Regions from separate parts of the Undibacterium sp. KW1 genome, predicted to be linked through region 2. Evidence: predicted binding sites of a transcription regulator. Region 2 holds the regulator's gene; the other holds the start of a gene.

Region 1 (9,772 bases), 3.1 Mb from region 2:
CTGCGCCAGTTGAAGCTGCGCTTCCCGCAATCAGATATCTTGCCTGAGGTGGCAGAAGAAATTCATGTGCTGTATGAAAACTCCATGCAAAAATTCCGGCAACAGGCAGTTAATTCAGACGCTGCCTTGATCAGGTCAATGGAAAATTTGCTGAAATTTGCCGAGGAGCATGACGACCCGAATGTGGCAATCAGCTTTACTCGCCCGACGGAAAGTGAGCTTGGTCAGCTCGATGCGATCCTGAAACTCAAGGAAAATAAATTGCGCGGCATGCGTATCATACCAGCGGCGAAATACTTTGCAGACAATAGCGCAGCCGTCAGGGAAACACGGATTATCGTCGGGATACGTAGTGCGTTCAGCTCCATATTCCCGAATGATGTGCTGTCATTCAATGCCAATCCTGTCGCCCCTGACAATGCGCCCAGGTTGCAGATCACTTATCAGATAGAACCTTCTGGCAAGGTGTTTGTGTCTGACAAACAAGATGATGCCTTTGTTGGCATGGTCATGCGCTTCAAGTCCGCGCTCATCGTACCTGATACCAGAGACCGGTGGAAATTCGACCTGGAAGTAGAGCCACCAGATTCATTCAATGTCGAGTACCAGACATCCAGCCGCACACTGGTACAGCACGCACCTGAAGGCCAGGTCTATGCGGTAATGGCAGAGCGGGCCTTCGATAAACTGGCAAACAAGATCAATGCCGCATTCTTCAGGCCAGATAGTACGGCATACATGAAGCAGAATGGGCGATGAATTGCAGTACAGGCAGGTTTTGCACCCCGTCCATACTGCAGGATCAATGCCGTTTCAGCATTGCATAAGAATCAATGCAGCTTGATACGCGGATTACGTACCCTGTCTATGGTCTCTGCCCAGGTCGACAGCCAGGTATGGAACAAACCATTGACTGCCACCTGGTGATGTTTGTGCAAGGACCAGTACATCCATTTTGCCAGCGTGCCTTCAATAAAGACTGAGCCGCTGGCAATTGCGCCCATGAGGCTGCCTACCGTGCTGTAGTTACCCAGCGATACCAGCGAGCCATGGTCCTTGTAAGTGAATTCCAGCAAGGACTTGCCCTGTAACTGGCGCACCAGTGACTTTGCCAGCATGCTGGCTTGCTGATGGGCAGACTGGGCGCGCGGCGGCACATTAGGCAAACCCTCGCCTTGCGGGCAGGCACAGCAATCACCGAGGGCAAAAATGGCCGGGTCACGTGTGGTTTGCAGCATGCGGTTAACCACCAGTTGGTTAATGCGGTTGCATTCCAGTCCATCGAGGTCTTTCAAAAACTCAGGGGCCTTGATACCGGCTGCCCATACGACGATGCCGCTAGGGATGAATTTACCGCTGGCCATTTGCACGCCCGCCTTGGAGACTTCCACCACTTTTTCATTGGTATGCACTTCGATGGCGATGCTGCGCAATTCTCGGACGACAGATTCTGACAGGCGCTCAGGCAACATTTGCAGCAACCGTGGCGAGGCATCGACAATAACTATCTTTAAATCTTTTTCAGGATGAAAGTTGACCAGTCCATAGCTGGACAGGATTTTGGTGGTCATGTGCAGTTCAGCCGCCAGTTCTACCCCGGTAGCACCACCACCTATGATAGTGACGGTAAAGCGCCCTTCACCAGCAACCTGGTCCTGTGTCTGCGCACGCAGGCAGCAATTGATGAGTTTTTGATGGAAGCGTTCAGCCGCCGCCAGGGAATCCAGCATGATGCTGTTCTCACGCGCACCGGGCGTACCAAAATCATTGGTCTGGCTACCCAGGGCGATGACCAGACTGTCATAGGGTATGGCCTGGCGTGGCAACAACTCTATGCCATTCTCATCCAGCGTAGGGGCGAGATAAATTTCTTTTTTGTCACGTGAGAGACCATCCATACGCCCCAAACGGAAATCAAAATGATTTGATCTGGCCAGGGCAAAGTATTCGCGCTCGTCAGCATGGCTGTCGAGGGTGCCTGCGGCCACCTGATGCAATAAAGGTTTCCACAAATGGGTGCGGCTGGCATCGACCAGCGTAATGACGGCTTTGCCGCGTTTACCTAATTTCTTACCCAGGCGAACCGCCAGTTCCAGCCCGCCCGCACCACCGCCAACGATGGTAATTCTATGCACTGCCTCCTTGTTTTGCGTGTTCACGACGACTCCCTGTATATTAAAAATGTATTCCCTTGGTGCCGGTCAAGCAAATACCGGGTCCACGGGAATGGACTTTTGTCAGGAGTCAATATGACAAATGGCAGATAGAGTATACACACATGCCGTCAGCTCGTGGTTGATATCCCGCCTACTACAGTAATTTAGAAATGCAAGTCTAAAAGACTGACAATTTATCCAGATTTATACTATCGCCAGCGCATGTCATATAGATAAAAATATTCCTTACGAGTGGTAACGAATTTGCCGAATATTTAGGCAGGATTCAGGTAGAATAGCGCTTCTTCGAATTTCCCCCTTCCCTGATCGTGCAAATCGGCTCTTACGTGCTGCGTAATAATATTTTTGTTGCTCCCATGGCTGGTGTGACTGACAGACCTTTCCGTCAGTTGTGCAAAGAACTGGGTGCGGGTTATGCCGTGTCTGAAATGGCGGCCTCCAATCCCAAACTCTGGGAAACAGAAAAATCCACGCGCCGTACCAACCATGAAGGCGAAATGGAACCCAAGGCCGTGCAGATTGCCGGTGCAGACCCACAGATGCTGGCTGAATGTGCCAAACACAATGTTGATAAAGGTGCGCAAATCATCGATATCAACATGGGTTGCCCGGTTAAAAAGGTCTGTAATGCCTGGTGTGGTTCTGCCTTGTTGCAGCATGAAAGCCTGGTCGGGCAGATACTGGATGCGGTGGTCGGCGCAGTCGATGTGCCGGTCACACTCAAGTTCCGTACAGGCTGGGACAGGGCCAATAAAAATGCCCTGAACATTGCCCGCATGGCAGAAGCGGCTGGCATACAAATGCTGACCCTGCATGGACGTACCCGTGCCGATGGCTATAAGGGTGATGCCGAATATGAGACCATTGCTGCCGTCAAGGCCGCAGTCAATATCCCCGTAGTTGCCAATGGCGACATCACGACACCGGAAAAAGCCAAATATGTACTGGAGGCCACCGGTGCGGACGCCATCATGATAGGGCGGGCGGCGCAAGGCCGACCGTGGATCTTTCGCGAGATCGCCCATTTCCTCAATACCGGCGAGCATTTACCTGCCCCACTGATTTCGGAAGTTCGTGAACTCATGGATGCCCATTTGAAAGCGCACTATGCCTTCTATGGTGACTACCTTGGCGTACGAACGGCACGCAAACATATAGGCTGGTATGTGCAGGACCTGGTAGGTGGTGAAGATTTCCGGCAACAAATGAACTTACTGACGGATTGTGATGAACAACTTGCCGCCGTCAGCAGTTTTTTTGATCACATGGCTGGGGAGCGGTTACAATACCGCCCCTTTGAAGAAAAACTGGCAGCATAAGACAAAGCACTTTCACAAAAACCAATTTGTCTTGCCGTCCATGAAGCATGGACTACCCGCCGCCTGGCTTAACCGAACAGTGATAAAAACAGCATGAGCAAAGATAGCATTCAAGACGCCGTCCACAAAAATCTGGAAAAATATTTCCGTGACCTGGGCGAGCAACCTGCCTCCAATATTTACGACATGGTCGTGTTAGCCGTTGAAAAACCTATGCTGGAAATGGTCATGACGCGCGCATCGAGCAACCAGTCACAAGCCGCCGATATGTTGGGCATTAACCGGAATACCTTGCGCAAGAAATTGCAGCAACACGGTTTGCTTTAATCCATCCGCGAGGCTTGACACCGATTTCCTTACTCACATCAAAAATCATGATCAAACAAGCCCTCATTTCCGTCTCCGACAAGACCGGTGTGCTCGAATTTGCACGTGAATTGTCTGCACTCGGTGTCAAGCTCTTGTCTACGGGTGGCACAGCCAAGTTATTGGCTGACAATGGCCTGCCTGTTACCGAAGTGGCTGACTACACCGGCTTCCCTGAGATGCTCGATGGCCGTGTCAAGACCCTGCACCCTAAAGTGCATGGCGGTATTTTGGCACGCCGTGATTTTCCTGAACATGTGGCAGCACTGGAGCAGCACGGCATCCCTACCATCGATATGGTGGTGGTCAACCTGTACCCGTTCCAGCAAACTGTCGCCAAGGGTGAATGTTCACTCGAAGATGCGATAGAAAATATCGACATCGGCGGCCCGACCATGTTGCGTTCTTCTGCCAAGAACCACAAGGACGTGACCGTCATTGTTGATCCGTCTGATTATGCCGTTGTACTGGCAGAGATGAAGGCAAATCAGAACGTCGTCAGCTACGACACCAAGTTCACGCTGGCGAAAAAAGTATTTGCTCACACAGCACAATACGATGGCGCCATCACCAATTACCTGACCAGCCTGGGTGAAGACAAGGCGCACACCACACGCAGCGCTTATCCACAAACCCTGAACCTGCATTTTGAAAAAGTGCAGGAAATGCGTTACGGTGAGAACCCGCATCAGTCAGCCGCCTTTTATCGCGACCTGAAGTCTCTCGAAGGCTCGCTGGCCAACTACAAGCAATTGCAAGGCAAGGAACTGTCTTACAACAATATAGCCGATGCCGATGCCGCATGGGAATGCGTGAAGTCTTTTGCTGAATCTGCCTGCGTCATCGTCAAGCATGCCAATCCTTGCGGCGTAGCCCTGGGGGCGACACCGCTTGAATCTTATAGCAAGGCTTTGCAGACTGACCCGACTTCTGCATTTGGCGGCATCATCGCCTTCAACCGCGAACTTGATGGCAAGGCTGCTGAAATCGTCGCCAAGCAATTCGTTGAAGTGCTGATCGCACCATCGTTCACTGCCGAAGCGAAACAGATTTTCGCTGCAAAACAAAACGTACGTCTGCTGGAAATTTCTCTGGGCAATGGCTTCAATCTGTATGACATGAAACGCGTAGGCGGTGGCTTGCTGGTACAGGCACCGGATGCCAAAAACGTCTTGCAGGAAGAACTGCGCGTCGTCTCTAAACTGCAGCCAACTCCACAGCAAATGGCTGATATGATGTTCGCCTGGCGCGTGGCAAAGTATGTCAAATCAAATGCAATTGTTTTCTGCGGCAATGGCATGACACTGGGTGTAGGCGCTGGCCAGATGAGCCGCATAGACTCGGCCCGCATCGCGTCCATCAAGGCACAGAATGCTGGTTTGACTTTGACTGGTTCTGCCGTCGCGTCTGACGCCTTCTTCCCGTTCCGTGATGGTCTGGATGTGGTCGTCGATGCTGGTGCGACTTGTGTGATCCACCCGGGTGGCTCCATGCGTGACCAGGAAGTGATTGATGCTGCGGATGAACGTGGTGTCGTGATGGTTTATACCGGTACACGTCATTTCCGCCATTGATAATGATATTGATGCGGTATTGATCCACTAGCGACTCTGTTTAAAACGGCTCTGTTCAAGCAGAGCCGTTTTTCATTCTGCATTCTCGCCTTTATGGCTTACGTCTATATTCTTGCCAGTGCCTCCATAAGTTGGTGTTACCAGCGATTTGATAGCTCGTGTTTATCAGCATAAGAACGGTTTCGTCGGCAGTTTTACTTCCCGGCATAGGGTTTATCAACTGGTCTGGTTTGAACAGGTCGATTCAATTCTTTCGGCCATTCAGCGTAAAAAGCAGATCAAGGCCTGGAAGCGGGAATGGAAGATCAGGTTAATTGAAGAAACCAATCCCTACTGGCGGGAATTGTATTTGGATATTGTTTGAATCTCACCAAGCTCTTTTCCGCTGACGTGCCGCAACCAGTCTTGACGTCGCTCCAGCGAAGGATGGAACCTAGCGGCATTGCTTGTTCACGAATACCATCCGCAAATGTGCAGCAAGTCGGCACGCGACACGTATCAATCACATATAACAATAAACAAAAGTAATCACCCACTCACATAGCAACAAATAAAAATCCAGGCTGATACGCTATACTGCCCAGCAAGACCCGCTCAGCAACACCAGTACCAGCTCACCGATATCCACAAAGAATCCATGAAAATCCTAGGCATAGACCCCGGCTTGCGTACCACCGGTTTTGGCGTCATCCATAAACAGGGTAGCAAGCTGACGTATATTGCCTCAGGCACCATCAAAACCGTCGATGGAACTTTGCCAGAACGCTTGAAGACGATATTGTCAGGCGTGTCAGAAATAGTACGCACTTACCAGCCAGACTGTGCAGCGATAGAAAAAGTCTTTGTGAACGTCAATCCGCAATCCACCCTGTTGCTGGGGCAAGCGAGGGGTGCGGCAATCTGCGCGCTGGTAGCTGCTGACCTGGCGGTGTCAGAATACACAGCGCTACAGGTCAAGCAAGGCGTAGTTGGCCATGGCCGCGCCAAGAAGGAACAGGTACAGGACATGGTGCAACGTCTGCTGGCCTTGTCCGGCCTGCCCGGCAGTGATGCGGCAGATGCGCTGGGCGTCGCTATCTGCCACGCACATAGTGGCGATACACTGGCGACCCTGGGTGCGATTGCACCGGGACTGGCCAAGAAGGGCTTGCGTGTCAAGGGCGGGCGTCTGGTCGGTTAACTTCTGGCGGAACTCGCTACATTGCAGTATCGCAATATCCATATAATTTCCCCGCATTTACCTCGTCAAACGCACAAGAATCGTTTACTATCACTGCTTATTCATACAGTATGAAAGCAGTCTCATGATAGGTCGCATTGCAGGCACTCTGATAGAAAAGAATCCTCCGCAATTGCTGGTCGATTGCCAGGGCGTAGGCTATGAAGTCGACGTGCCCATGAGCACTTTCTATAACCTGCCGCATCTGGGTGAAAAAGTGGTCTTGCTGACGCATCTGGCTATACGCGAAGATGCCCATGTACTGTTTGGTTTTGGCACGGCTGAAGAACGCACGACGTTCAAGCAATTGATCAAGATCAGCGGTGTTGGCGCCCGCACTGCGCTCTCCATATTGTCCGGCATGTCGGTAGCCGATCTGGCGCAGGCGATTACGCTGCAGGAAGCCGGACGTCTGACCCGCGTGCCCGGCATAGGCAAGAAAACTGCTGAAAGATTATTGCTCGAGCTGAAGGGCAAACTCGGTGCAGATCTGGGCACTGCGACTGCGGCACTGGCTGCAGGTGATCATAGCGCCGACATCCTGAACGCCTTGCTGGCTCTGGGTTATTCTGACAAGGAAGCCTTGCTGGCGATGAAATCCGTGCCTGCTGGCAGTGGCGTATCCGATGGCATCAAACTGGCATTGAAAGCCTTGTCCAAGGGTTAAGCGATGACGATACAGACTGACAATCTTTCTTCCAACTTCAGCGAGCCACGCATTATCTCGGCCACGCCCAGCTCGCCCAATGAAGAAGCGATAGAACGCGCCCTGCGCCCCAAGCAACTTGATGAATATGTGGGCCAGGAAAAAATACGTGGCCAGCTGGAGATTTTCATTACAGCAGCCAGGCAGCGTAGTGAAGCGCTTGATCACACCTTGCTGTTTGGCCCGCCGGGCCTGGGTAAAACCACGCTGGCTCATATCATTGCCCGCGAGATGGGTGTCAACCTGCGCCAGACTTCTGGCCCTGTGCTGGAGCGAGCTGGTGATCTGGCTGCCTTGCTGACAAATCTGGAAGCCAATGATGTGCTCTTCATCGATGAGATACATCGCCTGTCGCCTGTCGTAGAAGAGATTTTATACCCGGCACTGGAAGACTACCAGATCGACATCATGATAGGCGAAGGCCCGGCAGCCCGCTCGGTGAAGCTGGATTTGCAGCCTTTTACCCTGGTTGGCGCCACCACCCGCGCCGGTATGCTGACCAATCCGCTGCGTGACCGCTTTGGTATCGTCGCCCGGCTGGAATTTTATACACCGGAAGAATTGACCAAGATCGTGACCCGCTCCGCATCGTTGCTGGGCGCACCGATACAGGCGGATGGTGCGCGTGAAATTGCCAAGCGGGCACGTGGCACACCGCGGATTGCCAATCGTCTGTTGCGACGTGTCCGTGACTATGCCGAGGTCAAGGGTAATGGTGAAATCACCAAGGGTATTGCTGATGCGGCCCTGAAAATGCTGGATGTCGATGCCGTTGGCTTTGACCTCATGGACAGAAAACTGCTGGAAGCCATCCTCTTTAAATTTGGTGGTGGCCCGGTAGGACTGGACAATGTTGCCGCCGCCATAGGCGAAGAACGCGACACCATTGAAGATGTACTCGAACCCTATCTGATACAACAAGGTTTTTTGCAACGCACGCCCAGAGGCCGGATAGCAACCCCGTCCGCCTATGAACATTTTGGCGTAACCATGCCCAGATCGGGCAACAACGGTGACTTATGGGGCGGTGGCTAATACTCCGACCTTCTCCATAGTTTGTGCTCAATCCAACCAAACTTGATGCCATGTCCTTACTAGCCGAACAGCATGCCTATACCTTCCTTGAGGCAAGAGCACGCACCCAGCACTTGAGCCCCCTGAGCTCGCAATTTGATTTAAGCATTCACGATGCGTATGAAATCGCCAAAGCATCCGACACCATACGTGCCTCCGAAGGCGAAGTGCACATAGGTCGCAAACTGGGCTTCACCAATCGCAAACTGTGGACCAAGTATGGCGAAAAAGCCGCCATACGCGAACCTATCTGGAGCAGCCTGTTTGACAGCACGGTGCGCTATGTAGAAGACAGCCATGCTTATCAAAGCCTGACAGGTGCCTTGCAGCCACGTATAGAGCCGGAAGTGGTATTCAAGCTCGGCAGGACACCTGCTGCAGATGCCTGCATAGAAGAGCTGGCAGATTGCCTGGAATGGATGGCACATGGCATAGAGATCGTCGTCAGCCCCTACCCCGACTGGAAGTTTGAGGCTGCCGATGCGATAGCTGCACTTGGCCTGCACGGCACCCTGCTGATCGGTGAACCGCGCATCTTGTCGAGTGCCAGTCGCCAGCATCTGGCTGAGCTGCTGGCCAATGCCAGCGTCTCACTGTCTTGCGACGGTACTTTGCTAAGCGCGGGTTATGGCAGCAATGTATTGGACAGCCCCTTGCATGCGATCTGGCACCTGCATGGCCTGCTGCAGAAGCAACCGCAATTCCCAGCTTTGCACGCGGGTGAAATCATCACCACCGGCACCTGGACTGATGCTTACCCGGTACAGGCCGGGCAAACCTGGGGGACTGCTTTCTCTGGTATCCCATTACCGGGCCTGAGTGTCAGTTTTGCTTAAAACAACCAAACATCAGATACTATGGCGGCAACCTCTGTGAAACACTGGCTGTCTGAATGAAAAAGGCTGACATTTATCGCATGTCAGCCTTTTTCTTTTTTCAGAAACGCATAAACTTTACTGGCAATTCAGCCTGGCAGCCGCTGCCAGCATTGTTTGAAACACTTCACAAAGCAAACGCGAAAAGAGAAAGCACTCACCGGGAGTGCCTTCTCAATCTTGCCAGGCTCTTTTTAAAACTGACCTAAGTCAGCATTAAATTAGAACTTGTGACGGATACCAACGTTAACCAAACGTACATCAGCGCCGTTAGGTACTGGGTGGAAAGTTGCTGAAGAATCAGCGCTACCCAGGTTGATGTTTGCATCGTTGCTTGCGCGGGAGATCGAAGTATACAGGTTAGTACGCTTGGACAGAGAGTATGTGTAACCCAGAGCCAATTGTGTACCGTTAGCAGCTTTCAACAAGCTGTTTTGGTTAGTGGAACGGATGTAGCTGGCG
Region 2 (9,772 bases):
ATCCAGCAAGGCAAAAAAAACCAGCAAGATCAGCGATGGTGATACCAGTATAGAAATAGACAATACTGGCCTGCATATCCGTAAAAACAATATCGACGGCAAGGGCAAGCAGATAGAGATTGATGAGAACGGTGTCCACATCAGCAAGGACAGCGGCATTACTCCCCCTGCTCCGCCGTCAGCACCAGCCGCCCCTGGTACAGTTGCACCTCCCGCACCACCAACACCTCCTAGCCCGCCGTCAATCTCAGAGAATGACGATATCCACATCAAGCTGCCTGCTGAAATAGCCAAGGAAATCAGCGAAGAAATCAATAATGCAGTTGCCGATGCTGCCGACGAAGAAGTACGAAGCTATAAACGCACCTCCTCCAAATGGTTTGTCAACTTCGTGGTCTTGCTGGTATTTGGCCTGTTTGGCATGAAAGCCCTGATGAGCGGCAAAGTCCGTGCCGAAGAAAAGGCCAAGGAAGCGGGCATGGCAGCCGAGCGCGAATCGCTGTTGCGTCAGGTCAGCGAAGCGCAGATGCAAATGATGCAAGCGCAGGTAGAGCCACATTTTCTGTTCAATACCCTGGCCTCGGTCGAGCATTTGATAGAAACCGATCCTCCACGTGCCGCTGCCATGCAGCGCAGCCTGATCGCCTATTTGCGTGCTGTCCTGCCACAAATGCGTGAAAATGCCAGCGTGACCAATCTCGGACGTGAAGCAGATATGATCAAATCCTATCTGGAGTTACTGAAAATGCGCATGGAAGAAAGACTGAATGTCGATTTCATCATGCCTGAGGGTTTGCGCAGCGCGTCTTTCCCGCCGATGATGTTGCAATCCCTGGTAGAAAATGCCATCAAGCATGGCCTGGAATGCAAGGCAGAAGGTGGCACCATACGCTTCCATGCCGAGGTTGCGCATAACAAATTGCGTGTTTCAGTGACGGACGATGGACTGGGGTTTGGCGCCATGCCCAGCAACGGTACCGGACTGGGACTACAAAATATACGTGAACGCCTGAAATTGATTTACAAAGAAAAGGGTCAAATGATCATTACCCCTAATCAACCTAGTGGAGTTTGCGTTACTATAGAAATCCCTTACGAATTAGCCAACTAGATTTCAATTACGCTGACCATGCCTACTGCCATAATTGCTGATGATGAAAGACTGATGCGCGACCAGTTAAAGTCGCGCCTGGAACAGGTCTGGCCCGAGCTGGAAATTCTGGATGAAGCAAAAAATGGCGAGGAAGCTGTCGCCCTGGTCGAAACACACAAACCAGACCTGGTTTTCCTGGACATACGCATGCCGGTCAAAACCGGGCTGGAAGCGGCCAAGGACATAGGCAACAAGGCGCATATCGTTTTCATCACAGCTTACGATCAATATGCGATACAGGCTTTTGATCATGGTGCAGTTGATTATGTACTCAAGCCCGCCGACGTAGAGAGGCTGACGCGCACGGTAGAAAGACTCCAGGCGAGGTTAACTGCCCAGAGCCAGCCAAATGACATGAGCACCATGCTGTCACAACTGGCAAAACAGATGGGGATAGCACCCAAGCCCAATTACCTGCAATGGATACAGGCATCGATAGGCCAGGAACTGCGACTGATACCAGTAGAAGAAATTCTGTTCTTCCAGTCTGACGAAAAATACACGCGGGTACAGACCGCCACTTACGAAGCGCTGATACGCAAACCTGTGCGCGATCTGGCAGATGAACTCGACCCCGCCCTGTTCTGGCAAATCCACAGATCGACACTGGTGAACGCCAAAGCTATTTCAGGTGTAGTGCGCGACCTGCGTGGCCGCCATCTCGTGCAAATCAAAGGGCTGACAGAAAAGCTGGAAGTCAGCCGCAGTTTCGTGCATTTGTTCAAACAGATGTGAGCGCAAGCGTCCAAGAAAAAGCGCCTCAGTTCGTGTGAACTGAGGCGCTTTTTTATGCATCAGTATTTTTCCCTACAGGATGTGTTTACCTATCCACCAGGCTATGGCTGCCACAAATGCAGAAGCCGGGATTGTCAAAATCCATGCCCAGACGATATTGCCAGCAACACCCCAGCGCACTGCAGACATTTTTTGCGCTGAACCTACACCAACGATCGCACCAGTAATGGTGTGCGTTGTCGATACAGGAATGCCCAGTACCGTTGCCATGATCAGGGTGATGGCACCACCGGTTTCAGCACAAAAACCGCCTACTGGTTTGAGTTTGGTGATTTTCTGACCCATGGTTTTCACGATACGCCAGCCACCAAACAAGGTACCCAGGCCTATGGCTGCATAGCAGGAATACACTACCCAGCTCGGCGGGCCTTTATCAGCCTCACTGGAATAACCGGCAGCAATCAACAACATCCAGATGATGCCCATGGTCTTCTGAGCATCATTACCACCATGTCCCAGACTGAAGACAGAAGCTGATACCAGTTGCAGGCGACGGAACCATTTATCCACTTTCCTTGGTGTCGACTTAACGAACAGCCAGGAGACAATCAGCATCATCACGGAACCCAGCACAAAGCCCAGCAAGGGTGACAAGACGATAAACAGGATGATCTTGTACAGACCAGCAGCAATCAGGGCCCCAGTACCTTCTTTCGCCACTGCAGCGCCTATCAGGCCACCAATCAGGGCGTGTGAAGACGAGGACGGGATACCGAAATACCAGGTCACCAGATTCCAGAATATCGCCCCGACCAGGGCACCAAAGATGACATAGTGATCAACAATGACAGGATCAATCGTACCTTTGCCTATGGTCTTGGCAACTGACAGGTTAAAAACAAAAAAAGCAAATACATTGAATAAGGCAGCCATGGCTACAGCCTGGCTAGGCTTCAATACTCCCGTCGATACAACGGTTGCGATCGCATTGGCGGCATCATGGAAGCCGTTCATGAAATCGAATAACAATGCCAGTACCACCAATAAGATGATGACATACAGGCTCATATGAAAGGATTGCATAAAAGTGAATTCCCTTGTTCGCTCTCTGCATTGACAGAGAACTGTTAAGCGTCAATTAAGCGTCAAAATAAAAAAGTCAGACGCTTAAGCGTTCTCAACAATAATGCCTTCTATGATATTGGCGACATCCTCACAACGATCCGTTACTGTTTCCAGAATTTCGTAAATCGCTTTGAGTTTAATCAGATTGCGGACATCAGGTTCATCGCGGAACAGTTTGGACATGGCAGCGCGCATGACATGGTCAGCGTCTGATTCCAGGCGGTCGATTTCTTCGCACAGTGCCAGAATTTCGCGGGAATTATCCATGTTGTGCAGCAAGGCTACGGCTGCCTTCACTTTCTCGGCACAACCCAGGCAAAGTTCAGCAAGGCGCTTGGCTTCTGGTGTGATTTCACGGATATCGTACAGGGAGATGGTCTGGCCCGCATCTTCCAGCAAATCCAGAATATCATCCATCCGTGTGATCAGTTTGTGGATGTCATCACGGTCCAGTGGTGTGATGAAGGTTTTGTGCAACAATTCTATCGTGTTGTAAGTGACAGTATCAGCCTGTTTTTCTATGCTCTCTATCGCGTGAACACGGATCTCCAGGTCATCAAAGTTCGTCATCAGGGCAACCATTTCCTTGGAGCCTTTGACACATAACTCAGCATGTTGATTGAAGAGTTCAAAAAATTTGCCCTCGGTGGGCATCAAGCGTCCAAACATTTTATTCTCACTGAAAATATAAGATTTCTAGAATTGTCCAGGAAAGTGCATGCATACAAACATGCCTGGCAACACTGTTCTACTTTTAAGTCTTTACAACACCACTTCGTCTCTACCAAGCAATCAATATCAGTTCATACTTTTTTCAATATTATTCGTTATCACCAAACACGGACAAATGACCGACATAGTTATCGAATTTGGTGTATTCACCCAGAAAAGTCAGACGCACGCTACCAATGGGGCCGTTACGCTGCTTACCAATAATGATTTCTGCCGTCCCCTTGTCCGGTGAATCCGGGTTGTATACCTGGTCACGATACAAAAAGATGATGACGTCAGCATCCTGTTCAATCGCACCAGATTCACGCAAGTCAGACATGACAGGACGTTTATTTGGCCTTTGTTCCAGGGAGCGGTTCAACTGGGATAAGGCAATCACTGGACAATGCAGTTCTTTTGCCAAGCCCTTCAAGTTACGGGAAATTTCAGAAATCTCGGTCGCACGGTTTTCACCGGCATTATTGGCTGACATCAATTGCAAGTAATCGACTATCACCAAACCCAGTTTGCCACACTGGCGCGCCAGGCGGCGTGATCGGGCACGCAATTCAATAGAACTCAACGCTGGTGTTTCATCAATGTACAACTGCGCATCATTCATTTTTTGTATCGCATGCGTCAGGCGGGGCCAGTCTTCATCAGTCAGCTTGCCGACCCGCAGGCGGCTTTGATCCAGACGACCTACCGAACCCAGCATACGCATGGCCAACTGGGCGCCACCCATCTCCATGGAGAACACGGCGACTGGCAAGCCACTGTCTATGGCCACGTTCTCACCTATATTCAGCGAGAAGGCAGTTTTACCCATGGATGGACGTCCCGCCACAATGATCAGATCACCTGGCTGCAAACCTGAAGTCATTTTGTCCAGATCAACAAAACCGGTAGGCACACCGGTAATATCGTTCTGGTTGTCGCGGTTGTACAATTCATCAATGCGTTCAACGACTTGTGTCAGCAAGGGCTGGATGGCCTGGAAACCTTGTGCTCCACGCGCGCCCTCTTCGGCGATGGCAAAAATCTTGGATTCCGCCGCGTCCAGCATTTGCTTGACCTCTTTCCCTTGCGGGTTAAAGGCGTCCCCTGAGATCTCATCTGCCACGGTAATCAGCTTGCGCAAGACACCACGGTCACGCACGATCTCTGCATAGCGGCGTATATTCGCAGCCGAAGGCGTATTCTGCGCGAGCGCGTTGAGGTAGGTAAGGCCACCGGCGTCTTCTGCCTTGCCCATGCCATTCAGGGCTTCATACACAGTGATGACGTCAGCAGGACGGGAAGAATTGATCAATTTGACCATGCACTGGAAAATAATCCTGTGGTCATAACGATAAAAATCTTCTTCGTTGATGAAGTCAGCGATACGATCCCAGGCGGCATTATCAAGCAGCAAACCTCCGAGAACAGATTGCTCTGCTTCTATGGAATGAGGGGGGACACGCAAGGCATCAAGTTGAGGATCAGAACCAGCTTTCATGGCGCGCATTATAACCGTTAAATCAGACTATCAGAACGTCCCAGCATGGAGAAATGAACCAGTTTGTGACAAGTTTGTGACAAATAGCGAAATCGCTCAAAATTCGGCCATCCACATAAAAAAAGCCGGGAAAACCCGGCTTTTTTGAATTTGCCAAGAAAGCAAATTAAGCGTGTTCGCCCAATACAGCAACGATAACGTCAACTACTACATCAGTGTGCAGAGCAACGGAAACACTGTGATCGCCAGCGATCTTCAATGGACCTTGTGGCAAACGCACTTGTGCTTTTTCTACCGCAAAACCTTGTTTAGTCAGGGCTTCAGCGATATCAGCATTAGTAACTGAACCAAACAAACGGCCATCTACACCCGCTTTTTGTGTGATTTGCACGGTCAGACCGGACAGTTTTTCGCCTTGAGCTTGAGCTGCTGCCAATTTGGCTGCTGCTGCTTTTTCCAGTTCAGCGCGTTTAGCTTCGAATTCAGCAACTGCAGCTGTCGTAGCACGACGAGCCATACGTTGTGGAATCAAAAAGTTACGTGCATAGCCGTCTTTTACGCGAACTACATCACCCAGATTGCCGAGATTAACGACTTTATCCAACAGAATAACTTGCATATTTTTCTCCTTTACCTTGTCGTCAATTACGCTGTGTGCAAATCAGTGTATGGCAGCAACGCGAGGTAACGTGCACGTTTGATTGCAGTGTCAACTTGACGTTGATACAGCGCTTTTGTACCGGTCAAACGTGCTGGCATGATTTTGCCGTTTTCTTGCACGAAATCTTTCAGTGTGTCGATGTCTTTGTAGTCAACTTTTTCTACATGTGCTGCTGTGAAGCGGCAGAATTTTTTGCGCTTGAACAAAGGGTTTTGTTGTTGACGCTTTTGCTTCAATTTGCTTTTGTCGAATTTTTTACCGAATGCCATTTTTGGCTCCTAATCTAGTAAATGTGTCCCGAATTCAGTGATATGAAAAACGAGACTTTTGCTATTGCGATTTTTGCGCGCTAAAAAACCGGTGAATTCCATGGGCTGTTCCAGGGCAATTTCTGTAAAACGCCGGGATATTTCACCAGCAGCCATCGCAGAAATCTCAAACTCGACCTGGCGGACAGTGTTCGCCTCACGAGTTTCTGAACTATGCATCAAGGTAGCAGAAGCTATCGGAATACCGGCCGGGGTGTAGCGCAATGCGCTTTTTTCCACAATCCGGGCTACGAGCTTCAGCTGATTCACTATTTTTTACGCGACCTTTGTCAATTATTAAGCAGCAGGTGCTTCAACACGTTGCGCTTTTGCAGCATCTTCTTTCTGAACAGCTTTCATCATAGGAGAAGGTGTTGTTTCTGCTTTTTTCAATTTGACTGTCAGGTGACGCAAGACAGCATCATTGAATTTGAATGCTGTTTCCAACTCGAGCAGAGTTTCAGCATCGCATTCGATGTTCATGCAAACGTAGTGCGCTTTCGCCAGTTTTTGAATCATGTAAGCCAGTTGACGACGGCCCCAGTCTTCAACGCGGTGGATTTGACCACCACGGGCTACAACACTTGCCTTGTAGCGCTCGATCATTGCAGGAACTTGCTCGCTCTGATCTGGATGTACGATAAATACGATTTCATAATGACGCATATATTCTCCTTGTGGACAATAAAAATAGCCCGCCTCGGCGTCAAGACGAGTGCGGGAAGAGGAAAGCCGATAATAATAACCCAGTTTTTCATATTGATCAATTAGATCAGTGACTTAGGCAATTTATCTGCCAATTCCTCATCGTAAGTGAGGTATTTTTTCAGATTTCTCAGTAATTACGGTCATTTTGACTTGCATATTCAGCTTTACTGTATAAAAATACAGACTGCTTGTATATACAGCACCTTAACACTAGAAAACGCCATGCTCAAACTCACTTCCCGCCAGGAACAAATCCTGAACCTGATCAAAGACGCCATTCAAAACACGGGATTTCCCCCTACCCGGGCCGAGATTGCGACAGAACTGGGGTTTCGCTCCACCAATGCGGCAGAAGAACATCTGCAAGCTCTGGCACGAAAAGGCGTCATAGAAATTGCGGCAGGTACTTCACGCGGCATACGCCTGCTGGAGTCAGAGTTGTCCAGCCATATCACAGGCAAGCAACTGGCCTTGCCTCACCCCGCTCTATTGCAACTTGCCCTGCCACTGGTTGGCCGCGTTGCCGCTGGCTCCCCGATACTGGCCAGTGAACATATAGAATCCACTTACCACGTAGATCCTGCCCTGTTTTCTGCCAAGCCAGATTTTTTACTGAAGGTGCGCGGCATGTCCATGCGCGATGCTGGCATATTTGACGGTGACTTGCTGGCCGTCAAAAAGGCTGACAGTGCCCGCAATGGCCAGATCGTGGTTGCGCGCCTGGGTGATGATGTGACCGTCAAGCGCTATAAAAAAACTGGCAGCCTGATAGAACTGATGCCAGAGAACCCGGATTATCCTGTCATCAAGATTGGCGACTCGGAAGAAGATTTCGCGCTGGAAGGTCTGGCTGTCGGCCTCATGCGCAACTGGGTTTGAGGTCAGCCCGGGCGTGATTTTACCCTCTCGTTTACTTCACGCCCGGGCAGAATCTCAAGCTTATTTCTCAAGCTTATTTGTTTCTGCCTGCTGGTAAGTCACTCTCTGCTTTCCCAGCCTTTACCAATAAGCGTACACACCATGAATGATTAAAAAGCAGCAGGCATAAAAAAACGTCCGGATGTCCCGGACGTTTTTCATTTCAGAGCAACGAGCTGTTACTTCAAAAACTTAGTGCTTAACAACCGTCGTGTCTGCAGGAGTTTCCGTCGGCGCTGTAGCCGGCGTTGCAGCCGCCACAGAAACAGGCTCATCCACCAAAGGAACAGGCTGAGTTTCCAGTGCAATTTCCAGGACCTTGTCTATCCAGCGTACCGGGATGATTTCCAGTTTGTTTTTGACATTATCCGGGATCTCAGCCAGATCCTTGGCATTTTCCTCAGGTATCAATACTGTTTTGATGCCACCACGATGAGCAGCCAGCAATTTCTCTTTTAGGCCACCGATAGGCAATACTTCACCACGCAAGGTGATTTCACCTGTCATGGCAACATCAGCACGGACCGGGATGCCAGTAAATACTGACACCAGAGCCGTGGTCATGGCAATACCGGCAGATGGCCCATCTTTCGGTGTTGCACCTTCTGGTACGTGGATATGGATGTCGCTCTTCTCGAACACATCCGCCTTGATACCCAGACGTTTGGCGCGGCTGCGTACCACTGTGCGGGCTGCTTCGATGGATTCTTTCATGACATCGCCCAGTGTACCTGTGCGGATGACGCCACCTTTACCTGGCATGGCGACGGCTTCTATGGTCAGCAAATCGCCACCCACTTCAGTCCAGGCCAGACCGACAACCTGACCAATCTGGTTATCTTTAACGGCAACGCCAAAGTCATAACGACGTACGCCCAGGTATTTATCCAGATTTTTTGAATTGACCGTGGCTTTTTTCTCGGTCTTTTTCAACAAGAGCATTTTCACTACCTTGCGGCAAATTTTGGAGATTTCCCTTTCCAGCGAACGCACACCTGCTTCTCGGGTGTAATAGCGAATAATGTCGCGTATTGCACTTTCAGCAACGGTGATTTCGCCTTCTTTCAAACCATTGTTCTTGATTTGTTTAGGCAACAGATAACGCTGGGCAATGCTGGTCTTTTCATCTTCGGTATAACCCGACAGACGTATCACTTCCATCCTGTCCAGCAATGCTGGCGGAATATTGTAAGAGTTGGACGTCGCTACAAACATCACATCGGACAAATCGAAATCGACTTCGATATAGTGATCCGAGAAAGTGTGATTTTGCTCAGGGTCCAATACCTCCAGCAAAGCCGATGAAGGATCACCACGGAAGTCGGCACCCATCTTGTCGACTTCATCCAGCAGGAATAATGGATTACGTACACCGACCTTGGACAGGCTTTGCAAAATCTTGCCTGGCATGGAGCCTATGTAAGTACGGCGATGACCGCGAATTTCTGCTTCATCACGCACACCACCCAGAGCCATACGCACAAACTTGCGGTTCGTAGCGCGGGCGATGGATTGCCCCAGCGAGGTTTTACCCACACCTGGAGGACCTACCAGACACAGGATAGGCGCTTTCAACTTGTCGACGCGCTGTTGTACTGCAAGATATTCCAGGATGCGTTCCTTGACCTTATCGAGGCCAAAGTGTTCGTCCTCCAATACTTTTTCAGCATTCGTCAAATCATTATTGACCTTGGATTTTTTCTTCCATGGCAAATTGACGATAGTGTCGATGTAATTACGCACGACAGTCGCTTCTGCCGACATCGGGGACATCATCTTGAGCTTTTTCAACTCATTCTGTGCTTTGTCGCGGGCTTCTTTAGGCATCTTGGCGGCCAGGATTTTTTTCTCCAGCTCGTCAATATCCGCGCCTTCCTCACCCTCGCCCAGCTCTTTCTGTATCGCCTTGACTTGTTCGTTCAGGTAATACTCACGCTGGGATTTTTCCATCTGGC

Evidence for each region. Region 2 encodes LexA, which represses DNA repair genes until DNA is damaged. Its sites were predicted from a motif close to ACTGTATNNNNATACAGT; they were not measured.
Region 1: ruvA (Holliday junction branch migration protein RuvA) is a predicted target of LexA. The motif match lies at 6,709-6,726, and genes of this name have one in related genera.

What each region holds. Positions count from the first base shown of each region.
Region 1 is NZ_AP018439.1:5,310,865-5,320,636, forward strand. It holds gene UNDKW_RS23880 (hypothetical protein) at 1-759, shown strand, start outside; gene UNDKW_RS23885 (NAD(P)/FAD-dependent oxidoreductase) at 831-2,159, opposite strand; gene dusB (tRNA dihydrouridine synthase DusB) at 2,486-3,496, shown strand; gene UNDKW_RS23895 (helix-turn-helix domain-containing protein) at 3,590-3,823, shown strand; gene purH (bifunctional phosphoribosylaminoimidazolecarboxamide formyltransferase/IMP cyclohydrolase) at 3,871-5,436, shown strand; partial or broken gene UNDKW_RS31240 (GIY-YIG nuclease family protein) at 5,579-5,800, shown strand; gene ruvC (crossover junction endodeoxyribonuclease RuvC) at 6,074-6,616, shown strand; gene ruvA (Holliday junction branch migration protein RuvA) at 6,741-7,322, shown strand; gene ruvB (Holliday junction branch migration DNA helicase RuvB) at 7,326-8,396, shown strand; gene UNDKW_RS23920 (2-keto-4-pentenoate hydratase) at 8,447-9,271, shown strand; gene UNDKW_RS23925 (hypothetical protein) at 9,328-9,519, shown strand; gene UNDKW_RS23930 (porin) at 9,532-9,772, opposite strand, start outside.
Region 2 is NZ_AP018439.1:2,171,692-2,181,463, reverse strand. It holds gene UNDKW_RS09695 (sensor histidine kinase) at 1-1,111, shown strand, start outside; gene UNDKW_RS09690 (LytTR family DNA-binding domain-containing protein) at 1,130-1,888, shown strand; gene UNDKW_RS09685 (inorganic phosphate transporter) at 1,961-2,971, opposite strand; gene UNDKW_RS09680 (DUF47 domain-containing protein) at 3,056-3,682, opposite strand; gene UNDKW_RS09675 (replicative DNA helicase) at 3,834-5,222, opposite strand; gene rplI (50S ribosomal protein L9) at 5,389-5,841, opposite strand; gene rpsR (30S ribosomal protein S18) at 5,868-6,152, opposite strand; gene priB (primosomal replication protein N) at 6,162-6,461, opposite strand; gene rpsF (30S ribosomal protein S6) at 6,489-6,857, opposite strand; gene lexA (transcriptional repressor LexA) at 7,122-7,778, shown strand; gene lon (endopeptidase La) at 8,010-9,772, opposite strand, start outside.